Regions from separate parts of the Streptomyces sp. NPDC104226 genome, predicted to be linked through region 2. Evidence: riboswitches for the same ligand, from Rfam matches in the RefSeq annotation. Region 2 holds a riboswitch; each other region holds the start of a gene.
What was found. Region 2 has a riboswitch for cyclic di-AMP ahead of ACZ60J_RS11385 (M23 family metallopeptidase). Riboswitches for the same ligand answer to the same signal wherever they lie in the genome.
Positions count from the first base shown of each region.

Region 1: another riboswitch for cyclic di-AMP. It lies ahead of ACZ60J_RS18920 (transglycosylase family protein); the one in region 2 lies ahead of ACZ60J_RS11385 (M23 family metallopeptidase).
Region 3: another riboswitch for cyclic di-AMP. It lies ahead of ACZ60J_RS27220 (M23 family metallopeptidase); the one in region 2 lies ahead of ACZ60J_RS11385 (M23 family metallopeptidase).

Region 1 covers NZ_JBVJMS010000005.1:548,782-552,159, forward strand. The annotation lists gene ACZ60J_RS18910 (cytochrome P450 family protein) at 1-184, shown strand, start outside; gene ACZ60J_RS18915 (transglycosylase family protein) at 328-1,437, shown strand; cyclic di-AMP (ydaO/yuaA leader) riboswitch at 1,716-1,887, shown strand; gene ACZ60J_RS18920 (transglycosylase family protein) at 1,890-2,597, shown strand; gene eno (phosphopyruvate hydratase) at 2,924-3,378, shown strand, end outside.
Region 2 covers NZ_JBVJMS010000003.1:314,148-317,525, forward strand. The annotation lists gene ACZ60J_RS11380 (winged helix DNA-binding domain-containing protein) at 1-883, opposite strand, end outside; gene ACZ60J_RS11385 (M23 family metallopeptidase) at 950-1,933, opposite strand; cyclic di-AMP (ydaO/yuaA leader) riboswitch at 1,936-2,133, opposite strand; gene ACZ60J_RS11390 (tyrosine-protein phosphatase) at 2,460-3,281, shown strand; gene ACZ60J_RS11395 (aspartate aminotransferase family protein) at 3,321-3,378, opposite strand, start outside.
Region 3 covers NZ_JBVJMS010000009.1:144,082-147,459, reverse strand. The annotation lists gene ACZ60J_RS27225 (GntR family transcriptional regulator) at 1-226, opposite strand, end outside; gene ACZ60J_RS27220 (M23 family metallopeptidase) at 433-1,227, opposite strand; cyclic di-AMP (ydaO/yuaA leader) riboswitch at 1,240-1,399, opposite strand; gene ACZ60J_RS27215 (M16 family metallopeptidase) at 1,644-3,011, opposite strand; gene ACZ60J_RS27210 (M16 family metallopeptidase) at 3,032-3,378, opposite strand, start outside.

The DNA of each region.
Region 1 (3,378 bases), on a different contig from region 2:
CCTGGGCGCCCCGCTGGCCCGCCTCGAAGGCCAGACCGCGCTCGCGACCCTGCTGACGCGGTTGCCCGATCTGGAACTGGCCGTGGAGCCCGGGGAACTGCGGTGGCGCGGGGGGCTCATCATGCGGGGGCTGCGGACGCTTCCGGTCCGGTTCTCTGTCGAATCCGGGGGCCAAAACGTCTGAAACCGGCCTGACCTGAAGTCAGTTGGCTGGCCAAACTTGTGACAGGCGTTCGAAGGCGGCTAGGTTCTGCCGTTACCCCGCCGTTATGCGAAAGGTGCAGCCTCATGCGTTCCGGGAACGGCCGCCACAGACGCCCCCGACAAGTGCCCGCACTTGTCGTCACCGCCGGAGTGACCGGCACCGCGCTCGCCCTGCCGCTGCTCGCGGCCACCGGTGCGAGCGCCGCGGAGACCTCCACATGGGACAAGGTCGCCGAGTGCGAGAGCGGCGGCACCTGGAGCGCCAACTTCGGCGGCGGCACCTACGGCGGGCTGCAGTTCAGCCAGGAGCAGTGGCAGAACGCGGGCGGGCTCGACTTCGCCGAGCGCGCCGACCTGGCCAGCCGCTCCCAGCAGATCGCCGTGGCCGAGCGGGTCCTGGCTTCGCAGGGCCCCCAGGCGTGGCCGCTGTGCGGCGTGCCGGCCGGTCTGACGCAGGACGCGCCCGCCGCCGTGGTCGACCCGGGTCTGCCCAACGGTTCCGGATCGGCCGCCCCCGCCCCGTCCCGCCCGGACGACTCGGTGCCGCACAGCGGCTCGGGCAAGCCGTCCACGGACTTCGGGGCCCCGACTCCGGCGAGCCCGTCCCCGTCGCTGCCCGACTATCCGATCGGCGTGCCCGGCGAACTGCCCGTCATGCCCTCGCCGGACCTCCCGACGCCGCCTCCCGGCCTCCCGGGCGACCCGACGGCTCCCGTGGACCCCCTGGATCCCACGGCCCCCGTGAGCCCCGTCGCTCCGGCCGACCCCACGACTCCGGCGCCGCCGACCGTGGACCCGACCACGCCCACCACGCCGGTGGATCCGACGGCACCCGTGACCCCGCCGAGCCCCGGGGACACCACGAACCCGATCAACCCGGGCAATCCGGCGAACCCGACCATTCCGGTCAACCCGGTTGATCCCACGGCCCCGACGGCCCCGGCGACTCCGGCCGCACCCGGCGATTCCGCTTCGCCGAGCGCCCCGGCGACCCCCGGTGCGACCGAGGGCAGCGGCAAGCACCGCGGCCAGGCCGCGGTCGAGACGCCCGCCGCATCTGATGCCGCGTCGGACCCGACGTACACCGTGAAGGAAGGCGACAGCCTCATCGCGATCGCGGACGCCAACGGCGTGAAGGGCGGCTGGAAGGGGCTCTACGAGGCCAACGAGCAGCTCATCGGCGGAGATGCGGACCTGATCAAGCCCGGCCAGAACCTGGATCTAACGCACTAATAGGGACACTTGAGTCGCCCGGAACCAGCTGATTGTCCGTTTTCTGTAAGTGAGACATGTGTCTCTTCAGGTCAACTGGCGTGTCCGGCCCGGACGGTTCCGCAAACCCCGCCCTCACCTGCGCAAACGTCCCTCCGGGGGGCGCAAGTAGGCACCGATTCCCCCGATGTTCCTCGTTGAACATCGGGGGAAGACCTGTCTACCTTCTGAATCGCTCGCCACCGCGGGCTCCTTCGACCGCATCGCCGAATCCTGCCGGCGGACGGAGGGAACACTCGTCGCGTCAAGCGCCGAAGGCAGGAGCGGGGGAACCAAGGTAGGCGCCGGAACCGGCCGTTGAGAGACGGTCACGGAACCGGCTAGGGGTTAAGCCAAGCGCTAGGTCGCTCGGCCGGGCACTCACTCGCCCGAACCCGACAGCTCACCTCGTAGGCGTCGGTGAGGAGAACTCCATGCTGCTTTCGGGCAAGGGCAAGCACCGTCGCGGCTCCAAGGCCGTCCGCATCGTCACGCTCGCCGGTGTCACCGGTGTCGCCGTGGCCGCGCCGCTGATGGCCGCGGGCACCGCTTCCGCCGCGACCGCCGGTGAATGGGACCGCGTCGCCGCGTGCGAGTCCGGTGGCAACTGGTCCATCAACACGGGCAACGGCTACTACGGCGGCCTGCAGTTCTCGTCCTCCACGTGGGCCGCGTACGGCGGCAAGGCGTACGCCGCGCAGGCCAACCAGGCCTCCAAGTCGCAGCAGATAGCCATCGCCGAGAAGGTCCTCAAGGGCCAGGGCAAGGGCGCCTGGCCGTCCTGTGGCGTGGGCCTGTCGAACTCCTCCTACAACGGCGGCTCGGCGGAGACCCCCGCCAAGCCGAAGGCCCAGCCGAAGCCGGCGCCGAAGCAGGAGAAGAAGGCCGAGCCGAAGAAGGAGACCAAGCGCGTCGAGGCTCCGACCACCCGCTCCGAGCGTCCGGCCGCCGCTGCCGCGCCGAAGAGCGAGGCCCCCAAGACGGGCACCGGCTCCTACGAGGTCAAGTCCGGCGACACGCTGGGTGCGATCGCCGACGCCAACAAGGTGGCCGGCGGCTGGGAGAAGCTCTTCGAGCTGAACAAGGACACCGTCTCGGACGCCGACCTGATCTACCCGGGTCAGAAGCTGAACCTCGGCTGAAACATGTGAGAACAAGCGCTGCCGCATTCGCGACGCGCAGTAGTTCCACACGTAGATCCACCACGCAGATCCACCGCCCGGCGCGCAACCCCCTTCGCGCCGGGCGGTGCTGTGTGCGGGTGCTGCCGGGCTGACGGACCCTCCGAATCGCCGATGATCAAGGGCCCTATGTCCTGTAAGGGGGGCATTCAGGCCCTTTTTCGTCCCAGGACCCGGGCGGTCGGCTGGCCGAGTGCCCGGAGGCGGTTAGGCTCTAAGCGGCAAGGCCATCCCACGGCCTGACATGCCACCGCACACCCAGCGTCACATCCCAGAAGGAGATGCTCGTGCCGTCCATCGACGTCGTCGTAGCCCGGGAAATCCTGGACTCCCGAGGCAACCCCACGGTCGAGGTCGAGGTGGGCCTCGACGATGGCAGCACCGGCCGTGCTGCTGTCCCGTCCGGCGCCTCCACCGGAGCGTTCGAAGCCGTAGAGCTCCGCGACGGTGACCCCAACCGCTACATGGGCAAGGGCGTCGAGAAGGCGGTCCTCGCCGTCATCGAGCAGCTCGGCCCGGAGCTCGTCGGCTACGACGCCACCGAGCAGCGCCTGATCGACCAGGCGATGATCGACCTGGACGCCACCGAGAACAAGGGCTCCCTCGGCGCCAACGCCATCCTCGGTGTCTCCCTCGCCGTCGCGCACGCCGCGTCCGAGGCCTCCGACCTCCCGCTCTTCCGCTACCTCGGCGGTCCGAACGCGCACCTGCTGCCCGTTCCGATGATGAACATCCTGAACGG
Region 2 (3,378 bases):
CCGGCGGGACGACGCGGCTGCGGTCGGCGTAGGCCAGCAGCACGCTGTCCCACATGGCCATCAGCCGGGGCGGCGCGGGCGTGTCCTCCTCCGGACGCGGTGCGCCCGGGACGTCGAACAGTTCCTTGCCGTCCGGACCCGTCAGCCGGTCGAGCCCTCCGGATTGCTCCAGAGTGCTCAGCGCCTGACGGATCCTGCCCCGCTGGACCAGGGAGAACTGCGCCACGTCCGCCACCGAGGCCGGCCCGAACCCCTCCAGATAGCGCAGGACCAGCGCCCGCAGGGACTCGGTGGAGGCCTCCGGATCCGCCGGTACCGTGCGCGGCCGGCTCGGGGGCGCGACGTACGACGGGCGTTCCCCGAACGACCACGGCGCGGCGGTCGGTGCGTGCAGCAGCGGCGCGTACTGCCGCAGCCCCCACCACGCTCCGGGCTGCGGCGGCGCCCCCAGCCGCTGTCCGAGCCAGGCCTCGCACTCGGCCGTCGTACGGGGCCGGTCGGCGAAGTCCAGCAGCTCCGGCACGAGGACGTCGGCGTCCTCGGCCGTGAGCCCCGAGTCGGTGAAGCGGGTCCCGAGCCGGGCGGCCCGTACGGACGGCTGCACGGCCTCCCGGAAGGCCGGGTAGTCCTGCGCGTGCACGGCGTGCAGGGTCAGCCGCATCAGCGTCGACTTGACGACCTCGCGCCCCGTGAAGGCGGCGTCGAGGTCGGCCGGGTCGAAACCGGCGAGCCGGTTCCACAGCGCGAGGTAGGGCGAGGCGGCGTGCTGCGCCTGCAGGGCGACCACCCTGCGGACCGCGTCACCGACGCCCATGACCTCGCGCCGCAGCAGCAACTGCCGTGCCAGGGTGGAGCGGTTGAGCTCCCTTGCGCTGACCTTCATGCCACGACCGTCCCGTCCCCTGTCGGAACGGGCAGCCTAACCGGCACCTCCGACAGCGCCCCGGATTCAGATGCTGACGCCCTTCGAGCGGAGGTAGGCCAGCGGGTCGATGTCCGAGCCGTACGAGGGACCGGTGCGGATCTCGAAGTGCAGGTGCGGGCCGGTCGAGTTGCCCGTGGAACCGGAGAGGCCGATGGTCTGGCCGCCGGTGACGCTCTGGCCGGACGAGACGGACAGCTGGGAGAGGTGCGCGTACTGGCTGTACTTGCCGTCGGCGTGCCGGATGACGACCTCGTTGCCGTACGACCCGCTCCACCCGGCGGAGACGACGGTGCCGGCGCCGACCGCCTTGACGGTGGTGCCGCTGCTCGCGGCGAAGTCGACCCCGGTGTGGTAGCCGCTGGACCACATGGAGCCCGCGGTCTTGTACGCGGTGGAGGTGCCGCCGCTGACCGGGGCGACGAAGCCGGTCGAGGTCGAGCCGGTCGTGGTCGATCCGGTCTGCCGCTTGGCGGGCGCCTTGGGGGCGGGCGCCGTGACCTCATCGGAGGAATCCGACGAATCGCCAGAAGCGGAGGAAGCGGAGGAAGCCGACTTCTTGACCGGCTTCGGCTTTTCGGCCGGCGCGGCCTCGGCCGCCGCGGCCGGAGCCGCGCCCTTCGCGCCGAGGGTGAGCTTGAGGCCCGGGTGGATCAGCGAGGGGTCGGCGCCGACGGCCTCGCGGTTGTCCGCGTAGAGCCGCTCCCAGCCGCCGGTGAGGTGCTGACGCTCGGCGATCTTGGAGAGGTAGTCGCCCGGCACCACGGTGTAGACGGCCGGGGCGCCCTGTGCGGCGGCCGGCGCGGCCTGGAGCGCTGCCGGCGCCTGCGCCGCCACCTGCGGGGCCTGGACCGGAGCTGCGGCGGGGGCCGCGGCCGGGACACCCGCGGCGTGGGCGCCGGTGGCGCCGAGCAGCGGAAGCGCGAGGGCCGCGCCACCGGTGCCGGCCGCGGCGAACCCGCGGGATATCGAGCGGGACTTGGGACGGCGGTGCTTACCCGTTCCGGACATGGCGAATTCCTCTCCGACGCCTGCGAGGTGAGCTGTCGGGTTCGGACTGGAGATGTCCGGCCGCCCCTGTGCCGGTGAACGGCACATGGACGGCTTCACCCCGAGCCGTCCCGTTGTGAAGATCTCCACCGGAGATCCGGGACAGCGGCTTATCTGGTTCCCCCGCTCCTGCCACGCGCGTGAATAGTCGGGTGCGGTTTCCGGTCGGTGGCAGGATTAGGCGGTCCGTCCGGATCGATCGCGAACGTAATCCAGTCCGGCCGTACGGAACAAGTCATGAATTCACCAACGGAATCCTGAAGGTGACGGGCCGCCGGAATTCCGGTCACCCTCCGTCCATTCCGCACCTTCAACAACCGCCCCGGCAAGGCAATTCGCCATTCGCGATCAGCCACTCACCGTCACCGTATGATCTGGCTCACGGGGGCATGTCCGATCTCGCCTCTCGCTATGGCAAGTTGCCCACAAGTAGCGTAATTCGGACACCATCAACGAGAACGACGAGACGACGACACGGAGGAGCCCGGTGACCCAGCCGATACCCCAGAGCCCCCACACCGATCCGGCGCCGCAGGAGCCGCTGCTGACCGGAGTGCGCAACTTCCGCGACGTGGGCGGGTTGCCGACCACGGACGGCCGACGGGTCAAGTCAGGACGACTGTTTCGAAGCGGACATCTGGCGCATGCCACCGAAAGCGACGCAGAGTTCCTCGGGTCGCTCGGACTGCACACCGTCTTCGACTTCCGCAACGGGGCCGACCACGCGCTGGAGGGGCCGGACGTGGAGCTGCCGGGGGTCCGCAACGTCAGCATCCCGCTGTCGGATCCTGCCGACGGCAGCGAGTTCTGGAAGATGGTCCGGAGCGGGGAGCTGGCGCAGCTCCGCGAGCTCCTGGGCGAGGGCAAGGCCGCCGCGCGGATGTCCCGTTCGTACCGGACGATGATCCGGACCCGTACCGCCGAGCACAGCCGGGTGGTGCACGCGCTCGCCGAGGACAGCGTCCCGGCCCTCATGCACTGCGCCGCCGGGAAGGACCGGGCCGGCCTGTCGATCGCCGTCACCCTGCTCGCGCTCGGCGTCGAGCGGGAGGCGATCGTCGCGGACTACCTGGAGTCGAACGCCCCGCACAACCGCTACCGGTACCGTCGCAACGGCGAGGAGCCCGAGGCCCGCGCTCCCGAGGCGATGGAGCTGCTCGCCCCGCTCTTCGACGCCCGCGCCCCGTATCTGACCACGGCCTTCGAGGCCATCGACGAGGAGTGGGGCAGCGTGGAGCGCTACCTCGCCGAGGGCCTCGGGCTCGCGCCCGAGACCCTCGGCAGGCTCCGCGACCGGCTGCTGGACTGAGGCCCCACGAGGTGGGCCGCCGCCCGCCGGGCCGCCGGTTCAGCGGTTGGCGACGGCCTGCCTCACCAGCGTCCGGCCGAAGTCCCACATGAGCGCC
Region 3 (3,378 bases), on a different contig from region 2:
CGGCGGCCTCCTGCTCGGTCGGCTCGGCCACGCAGGCGCCCGCGTGCCGGCGGGTGGTCACGAACCCCTCGGACTCCAGCGTGCGCAGCGCCTCGCGCACCGGGACGCGCGAGACCCCGTACCGGCGGGCCAGCACCTCCTCGGTCAGCCGGGCGCCGGGCCCGAACACCCCGGAGACGATGTCGTCGCGGATCGCTGTGCATACCGTGTGCGCGGGAATACGCAAGACCGGACCTCCGCCTTTTTCGTATGGCTGTGCGCGTTGCGACTCTATTGCAACACACGATAATTTCCGAGGACGGCCGGGAATGCGAAACATTCACATCGCGCAGTTCGAAACGCGACACGCGAATCACGTGGCACGACGAAGGCCCCGGCTCTCAAAGAGCCGGGGCCTTCGCGGAAGACGCGTGGTGCGTGCAGCGCAGCGGGTCAGACGGTGACGCCGTGCGAGCGCAGGTACGTGATCGGGTTGATGTCCGTGCCGTAGTCGGCGCCGGTGCGGGCCTCGAAGTGCAGGTGCGGGCCGCTGGAGTTGCCGGTGGAGCCCGACAGGCCGATCTTCTGGCCCGGGGTGACCTGCTGGCCGACGGAGACGCTCAGCGAGGACATGTGGCCGTACTGGGTGTACGTGCCGTCGGCGTGCTTGATGACGACGTTGTTGCCGTACGCACCGCCGTAGCCCGCCTCGACCACGGTGCCGAGGCCCACGGCGTGCACCTCGGTGCCGGAGGCGGCGTGGAAGTCGATGCCGGTGTGGCTGCCGGAGGACCACATGCCGCCACCCGCGTGGTACTGGGTGCTGACGTAGGTGTCGTCGAGCGGGGACACGAAGGTGTTGAGGCGCTTGCGCTCCTCTTCGCGGGCGGCGCGCTCGGCGGCCTCGCGCTCGGCCTTGGCCTGGGCTTCGGCCTTCGCCTTGGCCTCGGCGGCGCGCTGCTTGGCGTCGGCCTCGGCCTGCGCCTTGGCGGCGGCGGCCTCGGCGGCCCGCTGCTGGGACTGGGCCTGGGCCTCGACGTCACCGGCGAGCTCGTCGGCCACCACGATGGTGTTGAGGCTGCCGGTGTCCTCGATGGAGGGGGACTGGTCCGCGGCGAACGCGGGACCGGCCAGGGAGCCGACGACACCGGTGGTGGCGAGGGCGGCTATACCGGCATAACCGGCGGTCTTGCGGCTCAGACGGCTCGAACCACGGTGCTTGCCGGCAACGCGACTGCCAAACGCCATGAAGGGGCTGATCCTTTCCTTCCCTCTCGCCTACCGGGTTAGCTGACGGGTTCGGAGCAGGAAGGTCTCCTACGGGCCCCCTCTTGCGAGGCGGTCCGATTCACCCCAGGGACACAAGTGGGTCCCCGGCTCCCCAGGCTCGCGCCTGACGGGGACTCGGCGATCGCTGCCCGGTGCCGCGGACGCGGCGGTTACAACTGACGGACAGCACGGCCGACGCTAGGCGGATCATCAGTCAATCGCCAAACAGACACGCCCTTTTGTTGCGTACGCCACACCGCATACAAGCAACCACACCACTAAAGGCCAAATAAAGGACAAAAGGGGCCCCGATGGACAAGCCACCGGAGCCCCTTGGGCGGCAGGCCGGTTGACGGCCCGCCGGAGATCACCTGACGGTCAGTCGACGACCACGATCAGTTGCCGACCACGGTCACTTCGCCGATCCCGAGGGCCCGCACCGGCTCCTCGATCTGCGAGGCGTCGCCGACCAGGACCGTGACCAGACGGTCCACCGGGAAGGCGTTGACGACCGCCGAAGTGGCCTCCACCGTCCCGGTTTCGGCGAGCCGCGCGTACAACTGCGCCTGGTAGTCGTCCGGCAGCTCCTGCTCGACCTGGTCGGCGAGGGTGCCCGCGACGGAGGCGGCCGTCTCGAACTTCAGCGGGGCAACCCCCACCAAGTTCTGCACGGCCACGTCCCGTTCGGCGTCGGTCAGGCCGCCCTCCGCGAGGGTGCGCAGCACCGTCCAGAGGTCGTCCAGGGCCGGGCCGGTGTTGGGGGTGTCCACCGAGCCGCTGATGGCGAGCATCGAGGCGCCCTTGCCGTCGGCGGTGGAGCGCAGCACCTGGCCGAAGGCGCGCACGCCGTAGGTGTACCCCTTCTCCTCGCGCAGCACCTTGTCCAGCCGGGAGGTGAGCGTGCCGCCGAGGCAGTACGTGCCGAGCACCTGGGGCGCCCAGACCCGGTCGTGCCGGTCCGCGCCGATGCGGCCGATCAGCAGCTGCGTCTGGACCGCGCCGGGCCGGTCCACGATGACCACGCGGCCCGTGTCGTCGGCGGTGATCGGCGGGACCGGACGCGGGGCGGTGGTGTCACCGGTCCACGCGCCCAGGGTGTCGGCCAGGACGGCGTCCAGGTCGATGCCGGTCAGGTCGCCGACGACCACCGCGGTGGCGGTCGCGGGGCGCACGTGGGCCTCGTAGAAGGCCCGTACGGCCGCCGAGTCGATGCGGGCGACCGTCTCCTCGGTGCCCTGACGGGGGCGGGACATCCGCAGGGTGGCCGGGAAGAGCTCCTTCGAGAGCTGCTTGGCGGCGCGGCGCTGCGGGTTGGCGCTCTCGTGCGGGATCTCGTCGAGCCGGTTGCGCACCAGGCGGTCGACCTCGGCGTCGGCGAAGGCCGGCGTGCGCAGCGCCTCGGCGACCAGTCCCAGCGCCTTGTGCAGGCGGGAGGCCGGGACCTCCAGGGAGACCCGCAGGCCCGGGTGGTCGGCGTGCGCGTCGAGGGTGGCGCCGCAGCGCTCCAGCTCGGCGGCGAACTCCTCGGCGGAGCGCTTGTCGGTGCCCTCGGACAGGGCGCGCACCATGATCGTGGCCACGCCGTCGAGGCCCTCGGGCTCCGCGTCGAGCGGGGCGGCGAGGTTGATCTCGACCGCGACCACCTGCTGGCCCGGACGGTGGCAGCGCAGCAGGGTCAGGCCGTTGGCCAGGACCCCGCGCTCGGGGGCCGGGAAGGCCCACGGCTGCGGCTCGCCGGCCTCGGGGCGCGGGTGGAAGGTCATCGTGACGGCTGCGGTGTCGCTCACTGCTCCGCCCCCTCGTTCTCGTCGCTCGCGTCGGTCTCTTCGTTGTCGTCCGCGGCGATCGGCTCGTAGACGAGCACCGCCCGGTTGTCCGGGCGCAGTCGGGCCGCGGCCACGGCCTGTACTTCCTCGGCGGTGATGTCGAGGACGCGCTGGACTGCGGTCAGGGCGAGCTGCGGGTCGCCGAACAGAACCGCGAAGCGGCACAGTTCGTCGGCGCGGCCGGCCACCGTGCTCAGCCGGTCCAGCCACTCGCGCTCCAGCTGGGCCTGCGCCCGCTCCATCTCCTCGGCCGTCGGGCCCTCCGCGGCGAACCGCGCGAGCTCCTCGTCGACGGCCGCCTCGA